Regions from separate parts of the Paraliobacillus sp. JSM ZJ581 genome, predicted to be linked through region 2. Evidence: a T-box and tRNA genes for the amino acid it is inferred to sense, from the RefSeq annotation. Region 2 holds a T-box; the other holds one or more tRNA genes.
What was found. A T-box is a leader RNA that pairs with one kind of tRNA and senses whether it is charged. The one in region 2 lies ahead of serS (serine--tRNA ligase), so its partner is inferred to be a tRNA-Ser.
Positions count from the first base shown of each region.

Region 1 (16,222 bases), on a different contig from region 2:
AAACCAACATTGACAAATCAACTCCGTGCTTTACAAGCAGAACAGTCGATGGACACATTAACTAAACTAACTGAAACGGTTCATGCATTCTTTGAACATACAATGGTTATGACTGAGGATGAAATAATTAAACAAAATAGAATTTCCTTATTAAAGGATGTTGCTAATTTAATTTACCAGTTTGCTGATTTAAGTATTATTGAATGGAAACAACAAGTAAGTTCCTAATAAGTTGGAGGATTATAAATGAAACCAATCATTTATTTAGTGTCTGATTCAGTAGGTGAGACCGCAGAACAAGTAATTAAAGCGGCTTTATCCCAGTTTATAAATGGGGTTGAATATGAGATTATACGAATACCTTATGTAGAAAATATTATGAAACTTGAAGAAGTTGTGGAGAAAGCTGCCAAAGATAATGCAATTATTGGTTTCACATTAGTCAATCCTATTTTACGCCAATGCATGACACAAAAATCATTAGAGTTAAATGTTGAATCAATCGATATTATTGGACCAATGCTAGAAGGGATGGAACGATATTTCCAACAAAAACCTAAATTGAAGCCTGGACTTGTTCATCAGTTAGACGAAGCCTACTTTAGACGAGTGGAAGCAATTGAATTTGCAGTGCGGTTTGATGATGGACGTGATCCTAGAGGGATAGAACAAGCGGATATAATACTGATAGGTGTATCTCGAACATCTAAAACTCCGCTGTCGCAATATTTAGCATTAAAGAGTTTTAAAGTCGCAAATGTTCCGATTGTTCCTGAGGTAAAACCACCAGCTGAGTTGTTTCAAGTGGCTCCTCAAAAATGTGTAGGTCTTAAAATAAGCTCAGAAAAATTAAATGATATAAGAAAAGAGCGGCTTAAGTCATTAGGTTTAAAAGAAGAAGCGAGTTATGCAACTTTTGAACGAATCGATTTCGAGTTAGAGTTTTTCCAATCCGTCATTAACCGTATAGGTTGTCCAGTTATTGATGTTTCAAATAAAGCAGTCGAAGAAACAGCTAACCTCATCTTGCAAATGCAAACACCAATTTGATTAACAACGTAACAAGTGATAGAAATAATTCGCTTGTTGCGTTGTTTTATGACGTTTTTGTGGTGAAACTTTTTTATAGTATTTTTAATGTTTTTGTATTATAATTAGTATTTGTGAAAAAAATGTCTCATAGATACATCATGCGTTAATAGGATAAGTAGATGGGTAGGTTTATTTCTGTTAAGTCAGAGGTATTATATATATATGTATATGTATTTAAGAAATGTACGAATTAATTTATAAAAAAATGTCGAATGTTGCAGGGATTCTTCTTTTTTTATAGAAATAATAATGATGGTGATGTAAAAATGACAATGCATATTCCAGAGGAAACAGTCGATGAAATTCGTCAGTCAAATGATATTGTTGACGTAATTGGTGAGTATGTCACATTAAAAAAACAAGGAAAAAATTTTTTCGGACTATGTCCTTTTCATGGTGAGAAGACTCCATCGTTTTCGGTGACCCAAGACAAGCAGATTTTTCATTGTTTTGGCTGTGGAAAGGGTGGTAATGTATTTACTTTTCTTATGGAAATTGAAGGATTTACTTTTTATCAGGCTGTACAACATTTAGCGGATAAAAAAGGTTTATCTTTACCTGAAGGATTCCAACAGCAACAAGCCCAGGGAATTTCAAATGAAGAACAAATGAATTTGAAGGCTTATGAGTGGTTAACAAAATTATATCATCATCTATTGAGACATACGAAAGAAGGAAAGCAAGCTTATCAATATTTATTGCAACGTGGATTTACTGATGAAATGATAAAAAAATTTCAATTAGGATATTCACCACAGTCTAGAGATGTCATTGTGCGTTTTTTGGATAAAAAAGGTTTTCATTCGCAACATATGGTTAATGCTGGAGTATTGACAACAAATGATCAAAATCAAACAACCGATCGATTTCGTGGTAGGGTGATGTTTCCTATACGAAATCATCTTGGTAAAAATGTTGCATTCGGTGGACGGACAATAACTGATCAGGAGCCTAAATATCTTAATAGTCCAGAATCGAATTTATTCCAAAAAGGGAAGTTATTATTTAATTTTGATTTAGCTCGTAGTTCAATTCGAAAAAATAGGCAGGCAATTCTATTTGAAGGCTATATGGATGTTATCTCTGCTTTTCAAGCGGGTATAACAAATGGTGTGGCTACATTAGGCACTTCTATCACCGAGTCACAAGCACGCTTGCTTAATCGATATGCCGACACAATTATTGTTTGTTACGACGGGGATAAAGCTGGAATTAATGCATCTTACAAAGCAGCAAGATTATTACATCATATTGGTAGTAATGTGAAAGTGACAGCCATTCCAGAGGGATTAGATCCAGATTCTTATATTGTGAAATACGGAACAGATCGTTTTCAACACGAAATTATTGATGCAAGTTATACGTATATATCATTTCTAATGGAATATTTTAAAAAAGATTATAATCTTAAATTAGAAGGAGATCGTATACAATATATCGAAAAAGTAATAGATGAACTTGCATTAATTAATCGACCTATGGAACGAGAATATTATGCGAAAGAATTAGCAACTGAATATGAGTTGTCTATTGAAACAATTATCCAAGAAATAAGTAACCGTAGGAAAAAGTTAGGAAGTCATCAGGATAAGCATAGAGCAACTAGCCATACTAAAAACAAACCAATCTTTAAAAGGAAAAGTAAATTACTTCCAGCTTTTCATAATGCAGAAAAACAGTTACTTACTTATATGCTTCATGATGTTTTCATTGCAGAAAAAGTACAGGAAAGTCTAGGTGCTTCTTTTAATATTGACATGCATAAAATTATTGTAACGCACTTATACGCTTTTTATGAAGAAGGGCATGATGCTAATATTAGTCAGTTTATTGAGCGAATTGATAATAAAGAGATAAAAAATCATATTATTGAACTCGCTATGGAAACAGTTCATTCCGATGTTAGCGATAAAGAAATACAAGATTATATTCGTATTATTAAAGCAGAGCATGGAGATAAAGCGACAATCAGACAACTACAAGAAGAACAAAAAAAGGCAGAAGTACAAAAAGATTTTGTTAAGGCAGCGCAGATCGGTATGGAAATATTAGAAATTCAAAAAAAGATTAAAAATGCTAATCATTGATAGGGTAAGTAGTTTTGGAAGGAGGGGGACTCATGGCAAACAACAAGCCATCACGTTCAAAAGAAAATGAATTGACACTGGAGCAAGCTAAAGAACAATTGTTAGAAATAGGTAAGAAAAGAGGCGTGCTAGCATATGAAGAAGTAGCTGAACGCTTAGCCAATTTCGAACTAGAGTCAGAACAAATGGACGAATATTATGAGTACCTAGGTGAACAAGGAATAGAAATAATAGGTGATTCAGAAGAAGACCCTAGCATGCAACAAATTGCAAAAGAAGAGGAATTTGATTTAAATGACTTGAGTGTTCCACTGGGTATAAAAATTAATGATCCTGTTCGTATGTACTTAAAAGAAATTGGTCGAGTAGATTTGTTATCGGCGGCAGAAGAAATTAGTTTAGCAGAACGGATTGAGCAAGGTGATGAAGAAGCGAAAAGACGTTTAGCTGAAGCTAATTTACGTTTAGTTGTAAGTATTGCTAAACGATATGTTGGTAGAGGTATGTTATTTTTAGATTTAATTCAAGAAGGAAACATGGGATTAATCAAGGCTGTTGAAAAATTTGATCATAGAAAAGGTTTTAAATTTAGTACGTATGCAACTTGGTGGATAAGACAAGCTATCACAAGAGCAATCGCTGACCAAGCGAGAACGATACGTATCCCTGTTCATATGGTAGAAACAATTAATAAATTAATTCGTGTGCAACGTCAATTATTACAAGATTTTGGACGCGAGCCAACACCTGAAGAAATTGGAGCAGAAATGGAGTTAACCCCAGAGAAGGTACGAGAAATCTTGAAAATTGCTCAAGAACCTGTATCGTTAGAAACTCCAATTGGTGAAGAAGATGATTCGCATTTAGGAGATTTTATTGAAGACCAAGAAGCTACTTCTCCTTCTGATCATGCTGCCTATGAATTATTAAAAGAACAGTTAGAAGACGTACTAGACACATTAACTGACCGAGAAGAAAATGTACTTCGATTGCGTTTTGGTCTTGACGATGGTCGTACGAGAACGTTAGAAGAAGTAGGGAAAGTATTTGGTGTGACGCGTGAACGAATTAGGCAAATAGAAGCAAAAGCATTGCGCAAATTACGTCACCCTAGTCGAAGCAAACGATTAAAGGATTTTCTTGAATAAAAAATAAACATAAGGCTCAGTCTCTTGCTTCCAATTAGTTTAGATTGGTTGGGCATGTTGACTGTGTCTTTTTTTATTAATAATTAGTTGTGTTTGTTAGTAGCTTATGCAAAATAGACTGAGGTGTTAACCATGTCAGACGAAAAAAAATCAGTTATTATAAAAGAAATCCATTATTGGAAAGAAAACCATTTATTACCAGAAAAATACTGCGATTATTTGTTAGCCTTGTATACACAAGGGGATGTTACTGAGCTAGAGTCAGTAAGCAATACCGTAATAGATACACATAAAATACGGTTGCAACATGTGCTACTTTTTATTGCAAACATTTTTATTTTACCTGTTACATTTATTGTATTATATTTTACTGATTTAAAAATCAATTTGCAAGTTTCTTTTGGAATTTTAATGGTAGTATTTAGTTTAAGTATGTATTATGTTGTAAAGCAAAGAATTCAGTATTTAGAAGCATATTCTTTTTTCGTTTTGTTACTAACACTTCTTATGGTTTCTATCGGGATCTTGCAGCAGTTAACTGAGCAATCAGGCTTAATAAATGGTGTCGCAATGATACAGTTGTTAGGGTGGCTATTGATTGGAACGATGAAAAAACGTATACTCCTAATTAGTGTTGGCTTTGTTGGTTTTGTTAGCAGTTTGCTATTTTTACTATTTTAGATTGGATTAACAGATGAATAAGGAGTACCTGATATGAATGAAAGCATACTTTCAAAACGATTGAAAACTATTGCAGGTTTTTTACCTAATCAAGCAAATTTTGTTGATATAGGTAGTGATCATGCTTATTTACCTTGTTTTGTATGTACTAAGGACAAAGGAGCAACTGCAATCGCCGGTGAAATAAATGAAGGACCTTATTTGAGCGCTAAAAAAAACGTCGCTGATTTTCATTTAACAGATCAGATCCAGGTAATCAAAGGAGATGGTCTAGAAGTTATCAATGACCAGGACATTGATCAAGTTGTTATTGCTGGTATGGGAGGAACATTAATACGATCGATACTAATGCGTGGACAAGAAAGAATTAGGAATGTCAAACGTATTATTGCCCAACCAAATGTAGATGCACACGCTGTTAGAGAATGGTTTTATGAAAATGGTTATTGCTTGGTTGCCGAAGAAATAATAAAAGAAGATGGTCATATCTATGAGATTTTGGTAGCTGACAAAGGAGATGCAACCATACCTTATGAAGGAATGCGTCTTGAATCTTCGTTATTATTCGGACCATATTTATTGAAAGAAAAAAATGCGGTGTTTCAAGAAAAGTGGTATGGAGAGAGAGAAAAGCTTGAGCGAGTCATCAAGCAAATGCATCAAGCGAAAGACGTTAATTTTGAAAAAATTCAACTGTTTCAACATGAAATAGAAATGATTGAGGAGGTTTTAACATATGACTAAATCGATTGTTGTGAAAGATGTTATAGATGTAATAGAAGATATGGCACCAAAAGACCTTGCCTATGATTGGGACAATGTAGGTCTTCAAATTGGATCAATGCATAAAGAAGTAGAAAAAGTAATGGTTACGCTAGACGTGTTAGAGAATGTGGTTGATGAAGCAGTCGAAAAAGGAATTGACCTGATTATTGCTCATCACCCGATGTTATTTAAAGCGTTAAAGCAAATTAATCTCGATCAAGCTAAAGGGAGAACAATTAAAAAGTTAATCCAACATGATATTTCTGTCTATGCAGCACACACCAATTTAGATATTGCTTTTGGTGGTGTAAATGATATGTTAGCGAATCAATTAGCTATTAAAAACACGCAAGTTTTAGTACCTTTTGACCATGAAACGCTTATAAAATTAGTTGTATATGTTCCTGAGCAACATCTAGTTGAAGTCAAAAATGCATTAGGTGATAATGGAGCCGGTTATATAGGCAATTATAGCCATTGTACATTTTCTCAAGAGGGTACAGGTTCATTTGTTCCAAAAGAGGGAACAGACCCTTATATTGGCACGATCGGAAAAGAAGAGAAAGTAAAAGAAATAAAAATAGAAACGATTATTCCTGCATCAAAAAAAGATTTTTTTGTAAAAACATTACTTACAGCGCATCCATATGAAGAACCAGCATATGATTTAATTCCGTTAGTTAATAAGGGAAGGGTGACTGGGCTCGGACGCATTGGCACATTAGATCAAGATATAAAATTAAAAGAATTTTGTGATACAGTAAAAGAAAAACTAGATGTATCTAATCTTCGAGTAATTGGTGATCTGGACAAAAAAATAAGAAAGGTAGCAATTCTCGGTGGAAGTGGTGAAGGGTTTATAAGTCAAGCAAAACGTATGGGAGCAGATGTGTATATTACTGGTGACCTTACATTTCATGAAGCGCAAGAAGCTTGGGAGATGGGGTTGACAGTAATAGATCCAGGGCATTATGTAGAAAAAGTGATGATTGAAGGAATGATCGCATTTTTACAAAAAAAGAAATGGCCATTAACGTTTACTCCTTCAACTAGTAATACTGATCCTTTTCAATTTTTGTGATGTTATATCGTGTGAAATATGTAATGGCAAAATAAAAGGAATAGAACTTAGAGGAGTTTTTAAATGAAAAATCATCAGTTTAAACAATATCGACTACAGGAATGGATACATCATATTATTGATCAATTAGAATTTAGTGAACCAACGCCGATTCAACAGAAGGTCATACCTGCTGCATTGCGTAAGGAAAATGTGATCGGACAATCACATACTGGTTCAGGAAAAACACACGCATTTCTTATTCCGATATTTAACCAACTAGATTTGGATAAACAAGAAGTTCAATGTGTGATCACTTCTCCAACAAGAGAGTTAGCAACTCAAATCTTTAACGAAGTAAAAACGATGATTCGTTATTCAGAACAAGGAGAACAAATAGACGCAAAACTATTGATTGGTGGAACCGATAAAAAAAGAACGATAGAAAAATTAACTAAACAGCCTAAAATTGTTGTAGGAACACCTGGAAGAATATTAGATCTAATTGAAGAAGGCGTGTTAGATATTTATTCAGCTCAAGCTTTTGTAGTTGATGAAGCGGATTTAATGCTTGATTTAGGCCTTATCCAGGAAATAGATCAAATGCTAGTACGAGCACATGAACGGATTCAATTATTTGTTTTCTCTGCTACGATACCAGAGCGATTACAACCATTTTTAACGAAATACTTGCATAATCCATCATATTTTCATATAAAGGATCATTATGCACCAGAGACAATTGAACATCGCCTTATACCATTACGTCACCGTGAAATTTCAGATATAATCATCAGTATAACGCAAGTAATTAATCCTTATCTTGCTATTATATTTACCAATGGGAAAGAAGCGGCTAATAAGCTTCAACAGGAATTACAAGAAAAAGGTTTATCTAGTGGCGTCATTCATGGAGGCTTGAAACCAAGGGAACGTAAGCGGGTTTTAAAAGATATTCAAGCATTACGATACCAGTACATTGTAGCAACTGATTTGGCCGCTAGAGGGATAGATATTAAGGGCATTAGTCATGTAATTAATGCACAAATGCCTAAAGAAGAACCGTTTTATATTCATCGTGTCGGTAGAACTGCTCGTGCGGGTATGGAAGGAACTGCTATTAACTTATATGTAGATGAAGACAAACCACTAATAGAAAAGTTAACTCAAAATGGTATAACTTTTTCAAATTATGATATTGTTAAGGGCGAGTGGCGTGAAGTGAAAGCTTGGGATGAGCGGACGCAACGGAAAAAAGAAGGACATGATGTTGATAAAGAAGCATGGAATAGAGTGAGAAAGACCAAAAAAGTAAAACCCGGTTACAAGAAAAAAATGAAATATCAACATAATAAAATAAAAAAACAACTGAATAAAAAGAAATACAAAAAATAAGTAATCGCATGACTACATGTTGATTTGGGAGAGGTGTTACATTTGAAAATAGGTTCACATGTTTCCATGAGTGGTAAAAAAATGCTATTAGGTTCAAGTGAAGAAGCAACTTCTTATGGTGCGACTACATTCATGATTTATACTGGAGCACCACAGAATACTAGAAGAAAAGCTATTGAAGAGTTAAATATTGAGGCTGGCACGGCGCATATGAAAGAAAATGGTATAGAGGACATCGTTGTGCATGCCCCGTATATTATTAACTTAGGCAACACAACTAAAAAAGAAACCTTTGAACTAGGTGTTTCTTTTATGCAAAGTGAAATTGAAAGAACAGCAGCGATTGGGGCAAAGCAAATTGTATTGCATCCAGGTGCACACGTTGGGCAAGGCGCAGATAAAGGAATAGCAAAAATTATTGAAGGTCTTAATGAAGTCTTAGAAAAAGATCAAGATGTACAAATTGCCCTAGAAACAATGGCAGGAAAGGGATCAGAAATAGGAAGAACTTTTGAAGAACTTGCACAAATTATTGCTGGTGTTACGCGAAATGATAAGCTGTCCGTTTGCTTGGATACGTGTCATGTGCATGACGCAGGATATGACATTGTAAATGATTTTGATGGTGTATTAAATGATTTCGATCGAATAATTGGATTAGACCGCTTGAAAGTAGTACATGTTAATGATAGTAAAAATCAGCTAGGAGCGCATAAAGATAGGCACGAAAACATCGGATTTGGTCATATCGGCTATGAGGCATTACACTATATTGTTCACCATAAGCAATTAGAGCATTTACCAAAAATATTAGAGACACCATACGTTGGAGAAGATAAAAAGAATAAAAAAGCCCCTTATAAGTTTGAAATAGATATGTTAAAAGCTAATTGCTTTGATTCTGATTTGAAGGAAAAAATAAGTGAACAATAACGAAAATGCAGCTACTATCATGTGGCTGCATTTTTATTATTATAAAGCAAGGGTGGATGTATACTCATTTATACAAACCATTCTTCGACACCGTATTGCTTGATTAATTGGTTGAATAGTCGCTGTGTTTGTTTAGCAGTATTTAAATCGGTAATTTGTGCGAGTGTTCTAAACATTTTCATTCGATCTGATTGTAACAAAGGATTTAAATGAGTTGATTGTAGAAACTGAACAATATGATTGGCTTGTTCTGCTGTTATGCTAATTTGATACTGCTCTGCGTAATCAAGTAGCTCTACAGAGGACAAATTTTTTAATTTTTTTTCAATAATTTGCTTTATAAATGGCTGCACAAAGAACACTCCTTGAAAATAATTTTGTTTATATAATCTATGCATTCTATTGAAAAAAGGTGTGTATCAGTTGCAATAAATTAAATTCTGCGTTAGGATATCAAGCTATAACAATAAAATAGCAGAAAAAAACAGAAAGGAGTGCGATCAATGCATAAAAACTTTATAGTTGTGCTTTTGGGAATACTATCGATTACTGTAATTATATTAATGATATCATTAAAAAATTATTCCACTAAGCTTGACGCATTAACAAAAGAAAGTGAAAAATTGTTATTGAAAAACGAAAAATTAGCATCGACAGTTAGCTATAAAAACATGAATACAACTCAAGAAAATGAAATGAATTATGAAACTTGGGGAGAATTAGAAAGTATAGCAACAAGTTTTTCAATGGATAGTAATGGTGCGTTTAAAAAAACATGGGGAATTTATTTAGCAAAAGAAGCAGAAAAACATAAGCTTGATCCATATTTGGTTTACGAATTATTAAAGGTCGAAACTGGAGGGACGTTCGATCCTGAATTAGTAGGGCCGGAAACAAAGTACGGCCATGCCTATGGAATGTCTCAGTTTATGAAAAATACGGCTCCTTGGATAGCCGATATGGCAAAGTTGCCGTATCATGATGAATTGTTATTTGATCCGTATTATTCGATAAAATTATCTGTTGTATATTTAGATTATTTATATAAGCAATATCATAATTGGGATGAATCTTTAACAGCTTATCATAGAGGAATGGCAGGAATGGAAATTTATAAACAAACAAATGGATCAGCTAAAAGTAAGTATGCCATAAAAATTCAAACGAATGCAAAAACACATCGAACGGTTGCATTTACGAATTGATTAAAAAGAATCTAACGTATGGAATGTAGGGCATATGCGTACACTATAAGGGCACCTCAACGCTTAGAAAGTGAGGGTCTTAAATGGAACAAAACAATGGACAATATCGTAATACTCATATAGAGAAAGCACCAAAATTTGGTGAACAAAACAATGTGAAAGCTCCAGTTTACACAAAGGATGAAATGGACGAAGTAACCTCCATTTCGAACAATCAAACATCTTATGATGAAGAGTTTGCACAAGAGCTTGTAGCTGATTATTCTCAACACGCAATAACACCTGACCCTGAAGCCGATGAAAGAAAGGTAATTGATGCACAAAAGGGGCTTGGATGGTTTGCGCTTGTAATGGCAGTAGCTTCTTTGTTTATCTTGCCAATTTTTTTTAGTGTAGGTGCTGTAATTGTTGGTTTTATTGCGAAAGGAAAAGGTGCAGATACGCTTGGTAATACTGCGATTATTATCGGTGTACTGTCATTTATTATCACTATTTTCATTGTTTAAATTGCATAACAATTGTTGCTTAAATACAGAGAGTGGTTATTCCTTATTTTTGGAAACCACTCTCTTTTTATTGGTTATTTCATAGCATTGTTCTTGAGAATAGGTATAGAAAGAAATGAGCGATGCAAATACAAGCAAGGTGTTTAGCTTTACTATTTATATACGGGAAATAAGTAATGTACGTTAGGTTGAAGTTGAGAAATTTTTGTTTTGGGATTTAACTTCTCGAAATCATTTGTAATTGTATTAAGATCATACCTTTTTAAATGTGGATTAAGCTGATCCACTACACTAATAAAGGTATCTGTTTGTTTCATTTTGTAAGAAACAATATTGAAATTAGTATCATGTCTTGTTTTTTGGTTGTTCTCTGTATTGTTTATGCTATGATTGAGAGGAGGAGTGTTGAATAAATCAGTCTTAATACTGTATATCACTAATATAAAAAGTATAGTTAAAAAAAATTTGTTAATACGATTCATTATAATCCCTCATTTATATATCTTGAAACATTTTTAATTGTTATTCGTAAATATAAGTAAAGCGACTGAGGAGTGATGCAAAGTGATGTTTTTAGATATTAGTTGGATAAGCTTTGTAATTGTAGGGTTAGGAACCCTATTCTTGATTGGTGAGTTATTAGTTAATATGCGTGGTTTTTTTGCGATATTAGGTTTCGGCTTTATTGCTATTTATTTTTTAAATTATCTAGAACCAAACATGTTTATGATTATGCTTATTATTTATTTAATTGGAATATTACTCATAATTATAGACGGCAAATTAATTAACGACGGTACATTGGCGACAATTGGTGTGATTTGCATGGTATTATCAGTAGGATTAAGTTCACCAAATTGGACTGCGGGTCTTTTCGCGGTCAGTGGTGTGTTTGTTGGTGGTGTTAGTTCTTTAGCATTTCTAAAAGTATTTAAGAAAAGAAAAATGTGGGGTAAATTAGCTCTAATAGATCAACTTACAGAAGAAAAAGGATACAGTACAATGAATCGATCGTATAAAATGTTAGTTGGTGAAAAAGGGGATACATTAACCGATATGCGCCCGGTAGGTACAATACGAGTTAATGGTGAGGATTATAGTGCTGTTTCAAATGGTCAGTGGATAGAAAAAGGAACGCCAATTACAGTGAAACAGGTTGATGGAACGAAAATACTAGTGGAACAACTAAATATTTAATCAAACATTGCTTCTATAATAGGAGCAATGTTTTTATTTTGGGAAAAGTCAAATATAAATTTCCTGTTTACCGAAAAAAGTAAGAGTAAATACCTGAATTTTCATTTAAAGAAAATTTATGTCGAATAATAAATGTTGTTGTGTAAAATTAGTGTAAATTTTGCTCGAAAAACTTTACATTTACATTGTAATTCATTAATAATGAAAGAGATGTTTTTATAAATAGATATTTGATAATGAAGGGATGAGAATCCATGCAGTTTGATGTGCAAACACTAGTGTTTGAATTTATTGGTGGTTTAGGGATTTTTCTATTAGGCTTAAAATCTATGGGGGAAGGTCTTCAAAAATCAGCTGGGGACAAGCTTAGAGAAATTCTAGATCGCTTTACAAGTAATCCTTTTATGGGTGTATTAGCTGGTATAATAGTTACTATTTTGATTCAGAGCAGTTCAGGAACAACAGTACTAACAGTAGGCCTTGTTAATGCTGGATTCATGACATTACGCCAATCAATAGGTGTCATTATGGGTGCAAACATTGGAACTACTGTTACTGCGTTTATTATTGGTATTGACATTGGTCAATACGCATTACCAATTTTAGCGACAGGAGCTTTTCTAATATTCTTCTTTAAAAACAATCGTATTATTTTCTTAGGGCAAACGATTTTCGGTTTTGGTGCATTGTTTTTTGGGTTAGAATTAATGAGTTCTGGTATGTCACCATTACGTGAAGTACAAGCTTTCCAGGACTTGACGATAAGCATGAGTGACAACTCTATATTAGGTGTTATTATTGGAACAATCTTTACGTTTATTGTTCAAAGTTCTAGTGCAACAATTGGTATTTTACAGGAATTATTTAGTAACGATGCAATTGAGCTCCAAGCTGCCTTACCAGTGTTATTTGGTGATAACGTTGGTACAACTATCACTGCCGTATTAGCTTCGATTGGAGCAAGTATTGCCGCTAAAAGAGCTGCTTATACACATGTTATATTTAACTTGATTGGTACAACTATCTTTGTTATCTTAATAGGTCCGTTTACGGAAGTTGTTATGTTTTTACAAGCACAATTTAATTTGAATGATCCAATGACGATCGCATTTGCTCACGGAACGTTTAATGTAACGAATACATTAATGCAATTTCCATTCATTGGTGGTCTTGCTATGTTAGTGACAAAACTAATTCCAGGTCAAGATGTATTAGTTGAATATAAACCAAAGCATCTAGATCCTATCTTTATTCAACAGTCGCCTTCTGTTGCATTAGACCAAGCAAAAGAAGAAATACTTCATATGGGAGAATATGCACATAAAGGTTTAGTAGAAACAAGTCAGTATTTAAATACACATAACCAAAAGCATGCAGAATTGGCGATGCAAATAGAGGGTGCTTTAAATAATTTAGATAGAGAAATAACCAATTATCTTGTTCAATTATCAGGGATATCGTTCTCAGATCAAGAAAGTGCAAAACACACAGCATTATTAGATTCTGTTAGAGATGTAGAACGTATTGGTGATCATTTTGAAAATATTATTGAATTAATTCAATATAAAATATCAAATAAGATTCACTTAACAGCGCAAGCAAAACTTGATTTAAATGAGATGTTTGATCTCACTGCAATTACTGTAAAGCAAGCTATTCAATCATTAGGAGATATGAACCGAGAAACAGCATTAGAAGTGGCTCATAAAGAAAACCAGATTGACCAAATGGAGCGTACATTCCGCAAAAAGCATATTATACGGCTAAATGAAGGTGAATGTACTGGATCAGCTGGTATTGTATTTGTCGATATTTTAAGTAATTTAGAGAGAATCGGTGATCACGCAGTGAATATAGCAGAAGAAGTATTGCAAGGTAAGACTCCAGAACAACAATAAGAAAAATAAATTAGGGCTATCTTTAGACTAAGGTAGCCCTAAATTGAAAAAAAGCTTGAATGTTTTAGTAGGACATGCTATATTATTTTTGTTGCTGAATTTTTTCGTAAAAAAACTTGTTGACGTTTTGTTAATTACATGATATATTATATATCGTCGCTTAAGAGATTAAGATGTAATACATATTATTCCACAGTAGCTCAGTGGTAGAGCAATCGGCTGTTAACCGATCGGTCGTAGGTTCGAATCCTACCTGTGGAGCCATTATGGCGGTGTAGCTCAGCTGGCGAGAGCGTACGGTTCATACCCGTGAGGTCGGGGGTTCGATCCCCTCCGCCGCTACCATATATAAAATTTAATAAAGGCAATGTTTTATGGCGGTCGTGGCGAAGTGGTTAACGCACCGGATTGTGGTTCCGGCATACGTGGGTTCGATCCCCACCGGTCGCCCCATATATAACTTGGACCCTTAGCTCAGTTGGTTAGAGCTATCGGCTCATAACCGATCGGTCGCAGGTTCGAATCCTGCAGGGTCCATCATTTTTTTATAATACGGAGGAGTACCCAAGTCCGGCTGAAGGGATCGGTCTTGAAAACCGACAGGGGCTTCACGGCTCGCGGGGGTTCGAATCCCTCCTCCTCCGCCATTTATACATAAAACCGTTATTTTCGGCTCGGTAGCTCAGTCGGTAGAGCAACGGACTGAAAATCCGTGTGTCGGCGGTTCGATTCCGTCCCGAGCCATCGAAAAACAAGCAAATTAATTTGCTTGTTTTTTTTGTTATAAATATTGTATACCTTGGTTAAGAGGATATCGCACTTGTATAACATGTGATAAAGTGGTAAAGCATGAGTATTGTTGATTAAAATATTATATTAGTCATGCATAATACAGGTTAATATGAGAACTATATGTTAAGTAAGAAAAAATACTATGGATAATAAATGTTTTAAAATTAAGTTTAATTATATGAAAAAAAGGAATATATCAACAGATGGTAATTGGACTAAATGTGATTTAAGCATATAAATTGCAACTAAGTTCTACCTTTGTTACCATTAGACTAAAGGAAAAACGAAAATTATGTGAACGTTTTTCTTACATAATTATTAAGGAGGAATATATTATGGCAAAATTTGAATTACCTGAATTACCTTATGCATATGATGCATTGGAACCACATATTGACAAAGAAACGATGAACATTCACCATACGAAACATCATAATACGTATGTTACAAAATTAAATGCGGCATTAGAAGGGCATGCAGATTTACAGGATAAATCGTTAAACACTTTAATTGCTGATTTAAATAGTTTACCTGAATCCATTCAAACAGCAGTACGTAATAATGGTGGTGGACATGCGAATCACTCTCTTTTCTGGACGTTATTATCACCAAATGGTGGTGGAGAGCCTTCGGGTGAAGTAGCAACAAAGATCAGTGAAACATTTGGTGATTTTGATGCATTTAAAGAAAAATTCACTGCAGCTGCAACTGGTCGCTTCGGATCAGGTTGGGCATGGTTAATAGTAAACGATGGTGAGCTTGAAATTACGAGCACTCCAAATCAAGATAGCCCAGTAATGGAAGGGAAAACCCCAATTTTAGGCCTTGATGTTTGGGAACATGCTTATTATCTTAAATATCAAAATAGACGTCCTGATTACATTTCAGCTTTTTGGAATGTTGTGAATTGGGATGAAGTAGAAAAATTATATCAAGCAGCAAAATAATACTATATAGTAGTGGAAATAAAGCTTAATAACCGATAATTAGAAAAGAACTATCATTCCAATATGTTTTGGATGATAGTTCTTTTTTTTGATCGAGCAAATAGCTTAGTCATTAAGATATGTGATACTTCTACGGCAACAGCACGAGCAGGAAATCAACCGGCTGAAAAATGGATGTTAGTCTAAAACCACCATGATCAGTTGCAACGTCTAACTGACTTAGATTATGTGAGCTAGAAGCAGTGTATCTGGAAAGGACGCGTATTTTACTAGTGCCTATCCTCCTATAGTAATATTGATCATACATTTTTTCTGTTTAAAATAATGTATGATCTTGGACGCTTTTTTGTAGATAGTAAATTACAACAATTAGAAGTGTGAAGAATATTTAATGTGGTTATCCTTAAAGTGAGTTACAGTAGATGAAAAACTAGGTTATTTTATCACATGAGTCAATTTCATAATTTCTGTTTTTAAAAATCCAAAGAGATACAGAATTTTAAAGTTGGATTTTAA
Region 1 is NZ_JBISEP010000009.1:68,157-84,378, forward strand. Features, by position in the region: gene glyS (glycine--tRNA ligase subunit beta) at 1-228, shown strand, start outside; gene ACH6CY_RS07480 (pyruvate, water dikinase regulatory protein) at 247-1,050, shown strand; gene dnaG (DNA primase) at 1,359-3,179, shown strand; gene rpoD (RNA polymerase sigma factor RpoD) at 3,212-4,327, shown strand; gene ACH6CY_RS07495 (hypothetical protein) at 4,460-5,008, shown strand; gene ACH6CY_RS07500 (tRNA (adenine(22)-N(1))-methyltransferase) at 5,042-5,752, shown strand; gene ACH6CY_RS07505 (Nif3-like dinuclear metal center hexameric protein) at 5,745-6,854, shown strand; gene ACH6CY_RS07510 (DEAD/DEAH box helicase) at 6,918-8,228, shown strand; gene ACH6CY_RS07515 (deoxyribonuclease IV) at 8,271-9,161, shown strand; gene ACH6CY_RS07520 (DUF2624 family protein) at 9,230-9,514, opposite strand; gene ACH6CY_RS07525 (transglycosylase SLT domain-containing protein) at 9,665-10,366, shown strand; gene ACH6CY_RS07530 (hypothetical protein) at 10,450-10,872, shown strand; gene ACH6CY_RS07535 (NfeD family protein) at 11,440-12,069, shown strand; gene ACH6CY_RS07540 (Na/Pi cotransporter family protein) at 12,324-13,967, shown strand; tRNA gene ACH6CY_RS07545 (tRNA-Asn) at 14,157-14,231, shown strand; tRNA gene ACH6CY_RS07550 (tRNA-Met) at 14,236-14,312, shown strand; tRNA gene ACH6CY_RS07555 (tRNA-His) at 14,345-14,420, shown strand; tRNA gene ACH6CY_RS07560 (tRNA-Ile) at 14,431-14,504, shown strand; tRNA gene ACH6CY_RS07565 (tRNA-Ser) at 14,522-14,614, shown strand; tRNA gene ACH6CY_RS07570 (tRNA-Phe) at 14,639-14,711, shown strand; gene ACH6CY_RS07575 (superoxide dismutase) at 15,095-15,706, shown strand.
Region 1: it has a tRNA-Ser gene. The T-box ahead of serS (serine--tRNA ligase) is inferred to sense a tRNA for this amino acid. The anticodon was not compared.

Region 2 (16,222 bases):
TTTACAAAAATTATCCTATTTATTTAATTGTACTTATCTTCAAATATATGGAGTAATCGTATTGTTGAGAGTAAACCCTTAAAAATAATACAGTTGTTAAATCACAGAAACTATTTCGAATTTATAATAAAGTTGATTTTGAGTTAGTTAAAAATCCCTATTTGTTAAATTTGTGAATAGCCTTTTAGCTAGGGATAATAATGTAGCAATTGAATTCGATCCAAAAGCGCAAGCACCGTTTTTCTTCTATACCGATAAAGATGGGAAAAGACATGAAGTTTGGTTTGAAGACGCTAGATCTATTCAAGCTAAATTTGATTTAATTAAAGATTTAAACTTACGCGGAATCAGCTATTGGAAGCTAGGCTTAGCATTTCCACAAAACTGGCTGTTGTTGGAGGATAACTTTACAATTAAAAAACAAAAATAAATAGTGGCCAATATGAAACTCGCTCCAATCAGATTTGGAGCGAGTTTCTTTTGCTTCTATAATAATTTTAATGCCTCTCGATTAAATGCAGGGATATCGTCAGGCTTACGACTTGTTACCAATTGATTTTGGCAAACAACAACATCCTGATCTTTTACCTTTGCATCTGCATATTCCATATCCACCATAATCGATTTATAGCCTGTAGCAGTTCTTCCTTCTAAAGACTTAGCAGTAATTAATAGTTGTGGTCCATGACAAATTGCAAAGACTGGTTTTTTATCGTTCATAAACTCCTTAACAAAAGAAACAAAACGACCATCATCACGTAAAGAATCTGGTGAGAACCCTCCAGGAATAAGTAGAGCATCAAAATCTTTTGAACTTACATCATCAATCCCTTTATCTATTGTGACAACTGATTCACCTTGTTTTCCTTTCACTTGTTTACCTTTTTCCTTTTCAATTGTTATAACTGTATGTCCCTCATCTTCAAAAGCTTTAACAGGATCGGTATATTCTACATCTTCAAAATAATTTGTAATGACACATGCAATCTTACTCATTTGAATAGTCACCCCTTATTAGTATCATATAAATGAATTACCCGCCTTATTTAATACTAAAACATGAAGAGTGCTGTTACTGCTTCCCCATTTAAGGGAGGAAGCATTGCGTTTTCTTTCGACATTGAAATTGAGTCAAAAACAAGCACTATGCTGATTGGCATAATGCTTGTTTTTTTGCTAAATTAGTGGCCCCAGCAGGATTCGAACCTGCGACACATGGTTTAGGAAACCATTGCTCTATCCCCTGAGCTATGGAGCCAAGTTTCAATTTATGAAATACGCTACAATAATGATGCCTATCTATTATACAAAATCATTAAGCATTTTAAAAGTAGTTATATAAAACGAAACTTTAAAGTGAAAAGCCCTATTTGTTAAATTTATGAATAATCTTTTTGCTAGAGCAAAATGTGATAGAATATTGATTGTCTTATTATTTTTTTACACACAATTTATTGAAAAGTGTGTAATTGGAGGAGGAACAATGCAACATTTACCATTTATTTCTGTAGAGGGACCAATTGGTGTTGGCAAAACCTCTTTGTCAAAAAAAATAGCAACACATTTTGAACTACATTTATTAAAAGAAATTGTTGAAGAGAATCCTTTCTTAGGAAAGTTTTATGAAGATATTGAAGAATGGAGCTTTCAAACGGAAATGTTTTTTCTCTGTAATCGATATAAACAGCTAGAAGATATTCAAAAACACTATTTATCACATGGAAAACCTGTTGTTGCTGACTACCATATATCGAAAAATATGCTCTTTGCAAAGAGAACACTGAAAACCCCACAATTTAAAAAATACGAGCAAATTTATCATATAATCACTAATGATATGCCAAAACCAAACATGATGATTTATTTAGATGCTAGTTTAGAGACATTGGTACAGCGAATTTCAATACGTGGAAGAGATGTGGAGAAGAATATCAAACCATCCTATTTACATCAAGTACAACTAGATTATCAGGATTTCATGAAAAACTTTGAAGCCAAACATCCAGAAATACCTGTTATTCGAATTGATGGTGACAAATTAGACTTTATTAAACATCAAGATGATTTAATTCAAATTCTTCACATTATAGAACAGCAAATAAAAAGAGGAGAACCAACACAATGAACCTAAGAGAAAAATATCAAATTCCACATGATAGCGTGATAACTATTGCCGGGACCGTGGGGGTTGGAAAATCAACGATGACACACGCATTAGCTAATGCGCTTAAATTCCGTACCTCATTAGAAAAAGTAGATACGAACCCTTATTTAGATAAATTTTATGCTGATTTTGAACGTTGGAGTTTTCATTTACAGATTTACTTTTTAGCTGAACGATTTAAAGAACAAAAGCGGATCTTTGAATACGGTGGTGGTTTTATCCAAGATCGTTCCATTTATGAAGACACCGGTATATTCGCAAAAATGCATTATGAAAAAGGAACAATGACACCAACGGACTACGAAACATACCATAGTTTATTTGAATCGATGGTAATGACACCATATTTTCCGCATCCAGATTTGTTAATTTATTTAGAAGGATCATTTGAAGATGTTATTGATCGTATTAAAGAGCGCGGACGTCCAATGGAACAACAAACTCCTATTAGCTATTGGAAAGAAATGCATGAACGTTATGAAAATTGGATTAACAGCTTTAATTCATGTCCAATTTTACGGATTAATATTGCCGATTATGATGTTGTTAACGATCAACAGTCAATTGATTCTGTCCTTGAAAAAGTCGGACATTTTATCCAACAATCACGCAAATGGCAAGTAAGACAATAATATTCAAACAAATAAAGCAGGAAATTAATATCCTGTTTTATTTGTTTGATTCTCCTAATTCCTTTGATCGTTTCATAGCTTCGCATATTGCTGCTTCTATGGATTCTTCTACTTTATGATCGATTAATGCTTCTATGCCACTTTGTGTCGTACCATTAGGACTTGTAATATTTTTTCGTAATTCGGATGGCTCCTCACCTGTTTTCTGTAGCATTTCTGCTGCACCAAGAATCGTTTGATAAATTAATTCTTTTGCAATATGTTTCTCTAAGCCATTTTTTATAGCGGCTTTTTCCATTGCTTCCACTATATAATAAAAGTAGGCTGGACCACTACCAGATACAGCAGTCACCACGTGCATTTGATCTTCACTTACAATCGATACTTTTCCAACTGTTTCAAATAATTGTTTCGTTTGTTCAAGTTGATCTGTAGTAACAAATTCCCCGCTCGTCATTGCTGTTGCACCATATCCAATTGTTGCTGATGTATTTGGCATCGTACGAATTACAGGGTTGTCTTGTTGTAATTGTTTTGTAAATAAGGAAATTGGTATACCCGCCAAAATAGATATGACTAACTGTGATGGCTGTAAGAAAGGCTTAATTTCTGCCAATGCGGACTTAATATCCTTTGGTTTCATAGCAAAAATAATAGCATCCGCGTTTGCAATCGCCTGTTCAGTGGATGGTGTCGTTTTTACATGATACCTTTTTGCTAATGCTTGTAATCTTGTTTGATTTGATTTATTAGTCACCATAATTTGCGCAGGAGCTATCATTTCTGCTTTAATTATTCCTGCAATTAGTGCTTCTGCCATTGATCCCGAACCAATAAATGTAATTTCATTTAACATATCATTTCCTCCGCCTTTTTTAACATATAATACCTATGCCTGTTTTCTAAGTTTTTGTCCCAAGAAAAATAACATAATCCCTATAGGAATGAACCAATAGACATCAAAAGTAATAGTAGGTCCAAAAGATTGAATAAAATAAAAAATTAACATGAACATACCAAATGGAAGCACCCCAAACAAAACACCTGTAAACATAGATTCAAAGACTTTAGAGACTTGTTTAAAACAAGACCATCTTAAATAACGAATTATTCCATATAGTACAAGTGCAGCAACCCCTAATGACAAACAGGTATTTACTAACGCGGTACCAATATAATAAGTTTGACTTATTTCTGATTGATTAAAAACATAAAATAAAATCATTGATAACATACCTTTCAACATTCCACTTACCGCAAAAAAGTATGATACGCTCATACCGAATAACAGCAATCTTTTTTTAGAGACTGTTTTAGGGAGTTCACCTATAATTTCATCAGCATAGCTCCGTGGATCCTGCCCAAACAATTCTTCAACATTTTTACCTTTTTCTTGTAAAATCAACAAATGATCTAAAAATTCCATTAGTACTTCTTCGGTTTCTTCTTCAGATTTATCATAAGATAATCTAATATACATTAGCATATCTTCATAAATCTTTTTATTTTTCTCATTAAGCAGTTTTCGTTTTTGATTATTTTCTTTAATCATCTGATCCACTTAGTATTCCTCCTTTTGTTCTAATAGTTGGTCTACTGGACGTTTGAGATTTTCCCAATTAGAACGAAATGCTTGCAATGCAGTCTTACCTTTTTCAGTCAATTGATAGTATTTACGGTTAGGGCCACTAGGTGACTTTCTCATTTCCCCAACGATAAGTTGTTCTTTCTGTAGTCGCAATAAAATCGGATAAATTGAACCTTCACTAACATCGATTCCTTGTGTTTGTAATTTGACAGCAAGCTCATAGCCATATACCGTTTCTCTTGCGATAATAGCTAATAGACATCCCTCTAAAATCCCTTTTAATAATTGACTTCTAATTGTCATATCATCACCTACCTTGTAATACAAGTTAGTGGATAGTAAAAAATTGTTAGATCATTTAGCAGCTGATAATTTACATAATATATTACAACCACTATCTTGCAATACCATATAGTTATTATAATATATTATTTTTATTTATTATACAAGTGTTTTATAAAGCATTCACTTTACTATATGTTGTTTTATCTTATGTTACAACAAAAAACAGTAGCCATTGACTAGCTACTGTTTTCGTTTATTTATAATGTCATTTTATATATATGAAAATGGCGGAGGAGGAGGGATTCGAACCCCCGCGGGCCGTGAAGCCCCTGTCGGTTTTCAAGACCGATCCCTTCAGCCGGGCTTGGGTACTCCTCCAACTGACGACAAAATTAATATTATCAGTTCTTTTCATACATGTCAATAATTTTTAAAAATTATTTAATAACTGTTTTTCCACCCATGTAAGCTTGTAATGCTTCAGGTACAAGTATTGAGCCATCTTCTTGCTGGTAGTTCTCCATAATAGCTGCTACCGTACGTCCAATAGCTAATCCTGATCCATTCAATGTATGAACATATTCTGGTTTTGCTTTTTCCTCACGACGAAAACGAATTCCTGCACGACGCGCTTGGAAATCTTCGAAATTAGAACAAGAAGAAATTTCACGATACGTATTATTACTTGGCATCCAAACTTCTATATCGTATTTTTTAGCAGCAGTGAATCCCAAATCAGCTGTACACATACTCATGACACGATACGGAAGTTTTAATAACTGTAGCACTTTTTCTGCATGTCCTGTTAATTTTTCTAACGCATCATAAGAATCTTCTGGTTTAACAAATTGAACAAGCTCAACTTTATTAAATTGATGTTGACGAATTAAACCACGTGTATCACGTCCAGCTGAACCTGCTTCTGAGCGGAAAGAAGCACTAAAAGCAACAAACTTTTGTGGTAATACATCAGCAGATAAAATATCGTCACGGTAATAGTTTGTTACTGGAACCTCAGCAGTTGGAACTAAGAAATACTCCCAATCTTCAATTTTAAATGCGTCTTCTTCAAATTTAGGTAATTGACCAGTTCCTATCATACTGGTTCTATTCACCATATATGGCGGTAACATTTCTTGATAGCCATGCTCATCTGCATGAAGATCCATCATAAAGTTCATCAACGCACGCTCTAATCGGGCACCTAGTCCTTTATAAAATACAAATCTGCTTCCTGTCACTTTACTTGCACGTTCAAAATCTAAAATGTCTAATTCTGTAGCCAATTCCCAGTGAGGTTTTTGCTGAAATAAAGGTTGGTTTACTTCTCCCCATGCCCGAACCTCTTTATTATCATCTTCTGTTGCTCCAATTGGCGTTGATTCATGTGGAATATTTGGAATAGATAACAACAGTATTTCAAGTTTTTGTTCTACTTCTTTTAATGTAGTATCTATTTCTTTGATGCGATCACCAACTTCACGCATCTGACGAATCATTTCATCTGTATCTTTTTTTTCTTTTTTTAACACAGAGATTTGCTTAGATACATCATTTCGCTTGGCTTTCAATTGCTCTGTTTCAGCTATTAATTGACGTCTTTCATTATCAAGCTCACCAAATGCATCCAAATCAGATAAATCTTCTCCTCGGTGTGTCAACTTTTCTTTAATTTCATCAAAGTAATTGCGTAATCGTTTCATATCTAACATACACTTATTCCTCCATTATCATTTTCTCATGAAACAAACAAAAACCCTCATCCCTAAAAGTAAGGGACGAGAGTTTTTCCCGCGATACCACCCAGATTGAAGGAAAGACTTCCTTCCAGCTTCATTATAAGATAACGGCTTATGAGTATAGCCGGGCATGATTTTCGACCACATACCTGCTCCAGGATGGATTCGCAGTAATCTTTCACTGATTCCCACCAACCATCAGCTCTCTAAGAGAAAGAAAAGACTGTTACTATTTCCTATCAATGCGTTGTTTGTTTATTTCACGACTTATTTTGTACTATCATAACCAAATCTATATCAAGATGCAAGGTGTTTTTTTGATTCTTCCACCATATTAATGAAATATTGCATTAATCGGTGATCTCTCGTTAACTCTGGATGGAAAGCACTACACAAATAGTTCCCTTCCCTTGCTGCAACACATTTTCCTTGATTAAATGCTAATGTCTCTACATGTTTTCCAACTTCTTCAATGTATGGTGCTCGAATAAACACAGCCTCAAAGTCATCTGCAACACCTGTAATAGTCAACTTCGCTTCAAATGATTCGCGTTGTCTGCCAAATCCATTTCGCTCGATTTTGATATCCATTAATCCTAGATGTGATTGCTTTTGTCCGACAATTTCTTTTGCTAGCAAAATCAACCCAGCACAAGTACCAAATATCGGTTTACCTTGTTTACCAAACTGTTGTAATGGAGTAAAAAAATCATATTGATCAATTAAACGACGCATGGTCGTACTTTCACCACCAGGTAAAACGAGACCATCTATTTCATCAAGTTGTTCTTTCTTTTTTATTACAATTGCCTCTGCACCTGACACTTTTATAGATTGAACATGCTCACGAACTGCACCTTGTAAGCCTAAGACTCCTATTTTTGTCATGTCATCTCTTCCTTTTTAACAATTTACCATCCACGATCTTGCATACGCTGTTCAGGTGCAATTGTACTTATTTCAATACCCTTCATTGCTGTACCAATCCCTTTAGAAACTTTTGCAATTAATTCATAATCATCATAATGCGTTGTTGCTTCTACAATTGCTTTGGCAAATTTAGCTGGATCTTCTGATTTAAATATCCCTGATCCAACGAATACACCATCTGCACCTAATTGCATCATTAATGCAGCATCGGCAGGTGTAGCAACACCACCAGCTGCAAAATTAACTACTGGAAGGCGACCATTTTCTTTCATATCAACTAACACTTCATATGGAGCACCTAATTCTTTAGCAAAAGTCATGATTTCATCAGAAGACATTGTAACTAATTGACGTACTTGCGCTTGTACTTCTCGCATATGTCTTACCGCTTCTACGATATTCCCTGTACCTGGCTCACCTTTTGTCCGTAACATAGAAGCACCTTCACCAATTCGACGTGCTGCCTCACCTAAATCACGACAACCACAAACAAATGGAACAGTATAATCTTTTTTATTTAGATGATATACTTCATCAGCAGGTGTTAGTACTTCACTTTCATCAATGTAATCAACGCCCATTGATTCTAACACGCGTGCTTCAACAATATGACCAATACGTGCTTTAGCCATTACTGGAATGGATACAGCGTTCATCACGTCTTCGACAATCGTCAAATCCGCCATTCTTGCTACACCACCAGCTGCACGAATATCAGATGGAACACGTTCTAATGCCATTACTGCTACAGCACCTGCTTCTTCTGCAATTTTCGCTTGTTCGGCATTAACAACGTCCATAATAACGCCGCCTTTTTGCATTTCTGCCATACCTCTTTTTACACGATCTGTTCCTACATTTGCCATGATCTTATCCCCCTATATTATTAAAATTGCAAACTTTTTTCAGTGAAAACTAATATGCAACATTGTATACCATTCATGCAGTTTAAATCAAGCTAATTTACACCTGTTTAATAGGAATTAACAAGTGAAAATTTCATTTTAAATAAATATTAAAAAAGGAATTGTCGAACGACAACTCCTTTTTAATCTAAATTATATTAAGAGAACCAACCGGTAACAGTATCTTTTACGGTAGTAAAAATTCCACTAAAGAAATCTCCAATTGCACCAAGTGTTAACATGAACCAATTTGATTTTTCAACGGCACTTTTGGTCACAATTTCTACTGATTGTACTTGTTTATCTTCAGTAATAAATCCATAGGCATTGTCGCCATTATAGATTAATTCCATTGTTCCTACTACTTGACCTTTTTTGATTGGAGCAACTAAATTGCCATCCTCATCTAATAATTTCTCATCAATGCTATATTGCACATCGTAAGCATCCTCTTCACCATTCTTAATCGTTGCAAGGAGTGCTTCACTTGTTTCAATCTCAACGGTATCTTGCTTTCCTTTAGATACATCTAATGTAGACTTGTCTTTAATTTGATGACCTGCAGAATAAAGTTCATTTTGCGAAAATTGATTGTAGCCATAATCCATTAATTTTTTCGTTTGTTCAAAACGAGCACCAATACTATCTGTCCGCATAACAACCGAAATTAATCGACGACCATCTCTTTCTGCTGTCCCAGTAAAGGTATAACCAGCTTCATCCGTATGTCCTGTTTTTAATCCATCGACACCTTCATAATAGTATTGTGCAAAGTTAGGTTTATCCCAAGGTAGCATCCAATTCCAATTATTCGTATGTTTACCATCTAATTCATCAGTTAGTTGGCTAGAAATATCCAATGCTTCTGGATAATCATTTACTAAATGATATGCTAATAAAGCAGCTGCACGCGCAGAAAGTAAATTATTTGCGTCTGGGTTAGTCCCATCAGGATAGTCTTCACCAAGGCTACTATTAGATAGTCCTGTAGAGTTAACAAATTCAAACTCACCTAGGCCCATCTCCTCCCCTTTTTGATTCATCAGCTTGACAAATTCGCCTTCAGTTCCAGCAACTAATTCAGCTAAAGCAATACTTGTCCCATTATCTGAATTAATCGCCATAGCCTCATATAAATCACGGACTGTATACTGCTTATCTTGACGTAATCCAATACCTGAAGAACTAACATCAGCAGAAATACGATAAGCATAATCACTGATACTGGTTTTCGTATCCCAGCTTATCTGACCTTTTTCAATTGCCTCTAAAACAAGGTACTCTGTCATCATTTTTGTCATACTTGCTGGTGGCAATTTCACATCAGCATTTTTAGCAAATAATACTTTTCCTGATTCTCCATCAACTAATATAGCTGATTCAGCACTTACATCTAAGCTGTTTGCTTCAACTGTAAGGGGATGTAACCCGATAGAAGCAAAGAATAGCACACAAGTAAGTATAGTATACACGGATGTTTTTATTTTTCTTTTCAACCTTTTATACCTCCACGACAATTGTTATTACATACCGGATATTTTATCACACCCTATCAAAAAGTGGAACGTACTTTTGTAGGTGTTTTTAAATAAATTACTCATCATCGTGTATAAGTAAAAAGTATAACCAAGCAAAAGAACAAGGTTATACTTTTAATGATTTATAATGAGTAATTTGGTGACTCTTTTGTAATTTGGACATCATGCGGATGCGATTCTCGCAAACCTGCACCAGTCATTCGAATAAACTTTGCATTCGTACGGAAATCGTTTAAATCTTTCGCACCACAATAACCCATTCCTGCACGTAAACCTCCAAGTAGTTGGTGTACAGTGTCAGCTAGTGGTCCTTTATATGCTACTCTACCTTCAATTCCCTCAGGCACAAGTTTTTTCGTATCTGCTGTATCTTGGAAATATCGATCTTTTGAACCAGATTTCATTGATGCAACAGAACCCATTCCACGATAGACTTTATAACGACGTCCTTGGAAAATTTCTGTTTCTCCTGGACTTTCTGTCACACCAGCAAAAAGACTTCCTAACATAACTGTATGAGCACCTGCAGCTAATGCCTTTGCTATATCTCCCGAATATTTTATTCCACCGTCAGCAATAATTGGTACATTATGCTTGTTTGCCTCAGAAGCACAATCATTGATTGCTGTAATTTGCGGAACACCGACTCCTGCAACAACACGTGTTGTACAAATCGAACCTGGCCCGATTCCTACTTTGATAATATTTGCCCCTGCTTCAATTAATTCACGTGTTGCTTCAGCTGTAGCAACATTACCAGCAATAATATCTAGATCAGGATACATTTTTCGTACTTTTTTCACTTGATCCAATACACCTTGAGAATGTCCATGGGCTGTATCAACAACAAGCACATCTACGCCAGATTCTACTAATTTTTCAATTCTAGTCATTGCGTCTCCAGTTACTCCTACTGCCGCTCCTACTAATAAACGACCATGTTTATCTTTAGCTGAGTAAGGAAATTCAATTACTTTTTCAATATCTTTAATCGTGATTAAACCTTTCAATACCCCATTATCATCAATTAATGGAAGCTTCTCTATGCGATGTTTTTGCAAAATTTCGCTAGCTTCATCCAAAGTAGTTCCAACAGGTGCTGTTACTAAATTGTTTGCTGTCATTACCTCAGAAATTTTAATGGAATAGTCTTCAATGAAACGTAAATCACGGTTCGTTAAAATTCCTACTAATACTTGATCCTCTTTATTATTTACAATAGGAACACCAGAAATTCTGAACTTACCCATTAAATGTTCTGCATCAAAAACCTGATTCTCTGGTTGTAAGAAAAACGGATTTGTAATAACCCCACTCTCCGAACGTTTTACTCGATCAACATGCTCTGCTTGTTCTTCAATTGACATATTTTTGTGAATAATACCAATACCACCTTGACGCGCCATAGCAATGGCCATCTCCGCTTCCGTAACGGTATCCATACCGGCACTAAGTAATGGTATATTTAATGTCATTCGATCTGATAATTTTGTTTGAATAGAAACCTCTCGTGGTAAAACTTCTGACTTTGCTGGAACTAATAACACATCATCAAAGGTTAACCCTTCTTTCGCAAACTTATCCTGTCTCATCTTTAAATGTTACCTCCTTGAATATTATTTTTTTAAAAAATCGATTATTATGGGCATTGCTGGTTAAGCTACAAAAGATCAATCCAAAGCAAGCTCTTTTTTCTTATTGTTATTTACAATACGACATCGAAACATGTTTTTCAACCTTTTTTATAACCAAACTTAAATTCCGAATAATAATACCTTCATAAAGGAGACACCCTATGAAGCAAAAGATTGTCACTTTATATAATTATCTACAATCACAAGATAATGCACGTCACTTTCTTAATCACTGTTATAAGAAACAAGAGATAAGCGATTGTAAAAATTGGAGCTATCTAAATGGTGAGCGGTTTTATTATATGATTAAACATGGTTTAATGTATTATAAAACGGCTGATCAATCACCTCTCACCATTCGTCCTCTGCTTTATTATTACGGTATGATGCATCTTATTAAAGCTTGTCTATTAACTGTTATCCCAACGTATCCTGAAAGCACAGCTTTATTAGCACATGGTTTGTCTACACGTAAACAAAAAAAACAAAACTATCAATTATTAAAAGATGAAGTAAAAATACAACAAAAAGGGTTGTTCCCTTACTTTTCAACACACCTGTTTCGAGTTAAATCGTTTACAAAAGAAAAGTTATGTATTGAATATTTATTACAAGCAATCCCTGAATTAGATGAATTATTTTATTTACAACAAAAAAAGCACAATTTTATCAAAGTGGGAAATGCAAATGAACGGATACTTACATTCCCCTTCACAATCTTAGATAGATATCACTTAACTCAAAATCGATTTATTAAAAAATTGCAATCTTATATAACAATTGCTACTATTCATCAAACAAGCTCAAGCTTTCAATGCGTACTAGATCAGCCAATTTCTCTTATAGCAAACCAACCATTGTATATTCATTCTCAAAACAATAATATCTACTTCCCATTAAGTACCAATGTACCCTTGCAAAACCATGAAATTATGCACCACTTTATGCTACTTTATCATCTTAGTATGCTTGCTCGTTATGAATCAGAATGGTGGGGAGACTTTGTACAAACACAACATTCAAGTGACTTTTCTCTCATTACACTGTTTTTAAATATAACAGCAAAAAAAGTTCCACACTACTTTGGGAGCTATCTACAACGTTATATGCCATAACCATTCACTTAGAACTTGATCATTTTACTAAAAGACATGCTTAATATATAATACAGGATGTTCTTTTAATGCAATCATTTCTCCAGATTCTAACTGGATAATCGGACGTGTCGGAAACGCTGGTTCCCTATGCACAATCTCTCCTATTAATTGGTTGGAAAGTTCTACCTTTGTTCCTACTGGGAAGTCTGTGCATAATTTCATAAACTTTTTCAAAATGTGATAATCAAATTTTTGGTAGCTATCCCTCTCCATTTCCTCTAGTACCAAAAATGGTGATTGTTTCTCTCGATAGCGACGTTCTGAGGTCATTGCATGATACGTATCACAGATAGCGATTATTTGCGCAAAAGAATGAATTTTATCTGCTTTTAATCCTAAAGGATATCCAGAACCATCTGGTCTTTCATGATGCTGTAAAATAGCTAATTTAGCTCCTTTACTTAAAGCAGATGATTTTTCAATGTAGCGATAAGAATATATTGGGTGCTTTTTAATTTCTTTAAATTCTGCTTCAGTTAATAAACCTGTTTTTGAAAAAATAGAATGATTAATTTTAGCCATACCACTTTCTGCTAAAAATGCTGCAATTCCAACTTGTTTCCATTCTTTCTTCATCCCTAATCTTTTTGCTAATAAACCTGCTAGTAAGCTAGTAGCAATACTATGATGATAAAAGTAATCTTCTATGTTGGAATAACGATATAATTCAAAAATCGTTATTTCAAATTCCTCAATTCGTTCTAATAAGGGGACAATCAATTCTCTTACTTTATTTATTCGTAAATAGGAACCACTTTGCCAATGGGAAAACATCTTTTTATAAAGAAAAACAATGTCTTGATACTGTTCAATTAACGGCTTTGATTCAACTTTTTTTTCTTTCTTTTTATTTACTATTTTTTCTTTTGGATGAAAAGGAGTACCATTTGCTAATTGAGGTGATACTCTGACCTCATTGATTAAGAAGTAGTGAAGTACTTCAATATGTAATTCACTTATAACTGTATTCTTTGATATAATTGGTCGATTTGTCTTTCCAAACACATCATCGATAAGTACACACTGAGGAGTTAATTGTGATGGATGAACTTCCATAATCAACACCACCTTTTTATGTTTATCATCATATAAAAATTAAATCATTTTCTATTGCGATTTAGCATTTATATAAACTGTTATCTAAGCAAAATATTAATTGATATTTCTTTTATTTTGTAAGTGGCTAAAACATTTAAAGTACTAGAAACTGAGTCTCTTAGTTTTCACTAATGTTACATGGCAACTAGATGCTTATAAGTATCTGTACAAATCGATTCAAATTCAGGATAGCAGTAGCGCTAGCTAATTGTTTTTAAAAAATGCTTCATTCATTTTTGTTGATTACATTTAATATAAACTTTCAATTAAACGATTTCACCATGAATCATCGTCCACTTAATTTGAAAATCAGTATCGATTAAAACCAAATCTGCCTCTTTTTCTGGTTTAATTTCCCCTTTATTTTGTAATCCAATTATAGCTGCTGGTGTTGTTGCTGCCATATGTACAGCATCGATCATAGGGATTTCATTTTCTACTGTTTTACGTAAAGCTTCATTCATAGTAACCGTACTAGAGGCTAACGTACCATCTGCTAGTCTGGCGACATTATCAGTTACTGTCACCTTTTGTCCACCAAACATATAGGTACCATCACCTAAATTCATTGCCTGTAACGCATCAGTAATAAGAGCAACCCCTTTTGGCCCTTTTACTTGATGCATAAGTCGTACAATGGCTGGATGTAAATGAACATTGTCTACAATTGCTTGTAAGCTGACATGCGACTCTTCAAAAGCAGCAATAACTAGTCCAGGATCTCGATGATGAATAGGTCGCATTCCATTAAAACAATGAGTAACGTGGCTAGCTCCGATGGCAAACGCCTGCTTCGCTTCTTCATATGTAGCATCTGAATGAGCAATAGCAACAATAATGGATTGATCGTTTAAAAAACGAACCATTTCTAGAGCACCAGGTAGTTCAGGAGCGATAGTAACCATTTTAATCAAATCCCCTGCTTCATGCAAAATTTCTTTCATCTCTTCTATATTTGGATGTCTTAAATACGCTTCATTTTGCATCCCCTTTCGTTTCACGTTGAGGTAAGGACCTTCCAAATGAATCCCTGCAATCCTAGCTCCTGATTCTTTACCTATTACTTTCTTTACATTTCTGATCATTGTCATTAAGTCATCCATTGAAGAAGTGACAGTAGTCGCAAGAAAAGATGTACAGCCAGTTAATGCACAGACACGTGACACTTCTAAAATACTTTGCTCTGTTCCATCCATCATATCGTACCCATTTGCACCATGAATGTGTAGATCTACCATCCCAGGTATTAATAGATTGTTCTCTGCATCAATAATTTCATAGTCTTTATTTTCAATTGATTTATTTTTTAAGTCTATTTGTTGAATCTGTCCATTTTTAATCCAAACAGTTGATGGTTGGGTGATTTCCTTTGATGTTATGACTCTTGCATTAACAATTAACTTTCGATTCATTCCTTTGTCACTCCCCATTTACTTTTATTTTGTAAATGCTTAGACTTTTTATAACATATAAAACTGGTTAAATACCTTTTGTTTTTGACTCTTATGTTCTTTTAAAAGGAATGGAGCTGCCAGAAGACAACTCCAAATGAAATACGTAATCTACTTTCTTATATTTAAATAATCGTAATAACTAATTAGTCTTCCGTCGATTCTTGGATTATCTCTTCAGTATCTTCAATCTGATCCATCTCGTCCTCTGTTTCAATTCGTGCAACAGTTGCAACTTTTTGATCTTCTTGAAGACGAATGAGTCGAACGCCCTGTGTATTTCTTCCAGTCTGTGATATTCCTTCTACTGGCATACGGATTAATACACCTGCTGCTGTTATAATCATAATATCCTCTGCACCATTTACTGCTTTAATAGCAACTACCTCACCAGTCTTTTCTGTTATATTACATGTGGCAATACCTTTACCACCTCGATTAGTAATACGATAATCTACTGCTGGTGTTTGTTTACCATAACCATTTTCGGTAACGTTCAGCACTTGCAATCCATCCTCAATAATTTCCATCGAAACAACTTCATCATTTCCTCGTAAAGATATTCCTTTAACACCTGCTGCTGTTCGGCCCATAGAACGTATTTGATCTTCTTCAAAACGAATTAATGAGCCTTTTCTCGTTCCAATCATAATATGCTTCGATCCATCTGTTAAACGAACAGAAATCAACTCATCTTCTTCACGCAAGTTTAAAGCAATTAAACCACCTCTGCGAATATTGGCAAATTGGGATAACGATGTCCGTTTTGAAATACCTTGTTTCGTAGTAAAGAAAAGATACCAGTCAGAATCAAATTCATGAACAGTAATTACTGCATTAATCCATTCATCTTTATCAATCTCTAGTAAATTAATAATTGGTATTCCTTTTGCTGTTCGACTAAATTCTGGAATCTCATATCCTTTTGCTCGATATACTTTCCCTTTGTTACTAAAGAAAAGCACCGTATCATGTGTAGAAGTGGAAACCAAATGTTCAACAAAATCATCTTCATTTGTATCCATTCCTTGTACACCGCGCCCACCTCTACGTTGCACACGATAAGTAGAAGAAGGTAGTCGCTTGATATACCCTTGATGT
Region 2 is NZ_JBISEP010000024.1:8,772-24,993, forward strand. Features, by position in the region: partial or broken gene ACH6CY_RS12215 (spore gernimation protein) at 185-430, shown strand; gene ACH6CY_RS12220 (type 1 glutamine amidotransferase domain-containing protein) at 487-996, opposite strand; tRNA gene ACH6CY_RS12225 (tRNA-Arg) at 1,186-1,258, opposite strand; gene ACH6CY_RS12230 (deoxynucleoside kinase) at 1,484-2,125, shown strand; gene ACH6CY_RS12235 (deoxynucleoside kinase) at 2,122-2,796, shown strand; gene proC (pyrroline-5-carboxylate reductase) at 2,834-3,652, opposite strand; gene ACH6CY_RS12245 (DUF1129 family protein) at 3,686-4,348, opposite strand; gene ACH6CY_RS12250 (PadR family transcriptional regulator) at 4,358-4,687, opposite strand; tRNA gene ACH6CY_RS12255 (tRNA-Ser) at 4,955-5,047, opposite strand; gene serS (serine--tRNA ligase) at 5,107-6,381, opposite strand; T-box leader at 6,441-6,660, opposite strand; gene pdxT (pyridoxal 5'-phosphate synthase glutaminase subunit PdxT) at 6,706-7,296, opposite strand; gene pdxS (pyridoxal 5'-phosphate synthase lyase subunit PdxS) at 7,320-8,204, opposite strand; gene ACH6CY_RS12275 (D-alanyl-D-alanine carboxypeptidase family protein) at 8,402-9,739, opposite strand; gene guaB (IMP dehydrogenase) at 9,904-11,373, opposite strand; gene ACH6CY_RS12285 (YaaC family protein) at 11,577-12,530, shown strand; gene ACH6CY_RS12290 (HD-GYP domain-containing protein) at 12,558-13,628, opposite strand; gene nagA (N-acetylglucosamine-6-phosphate deacetylase) at 13,937-15,082, opposite strand; gene gyrA (DNA gyrase subunit A) at 15,268-16,222, opposite strand, start outside.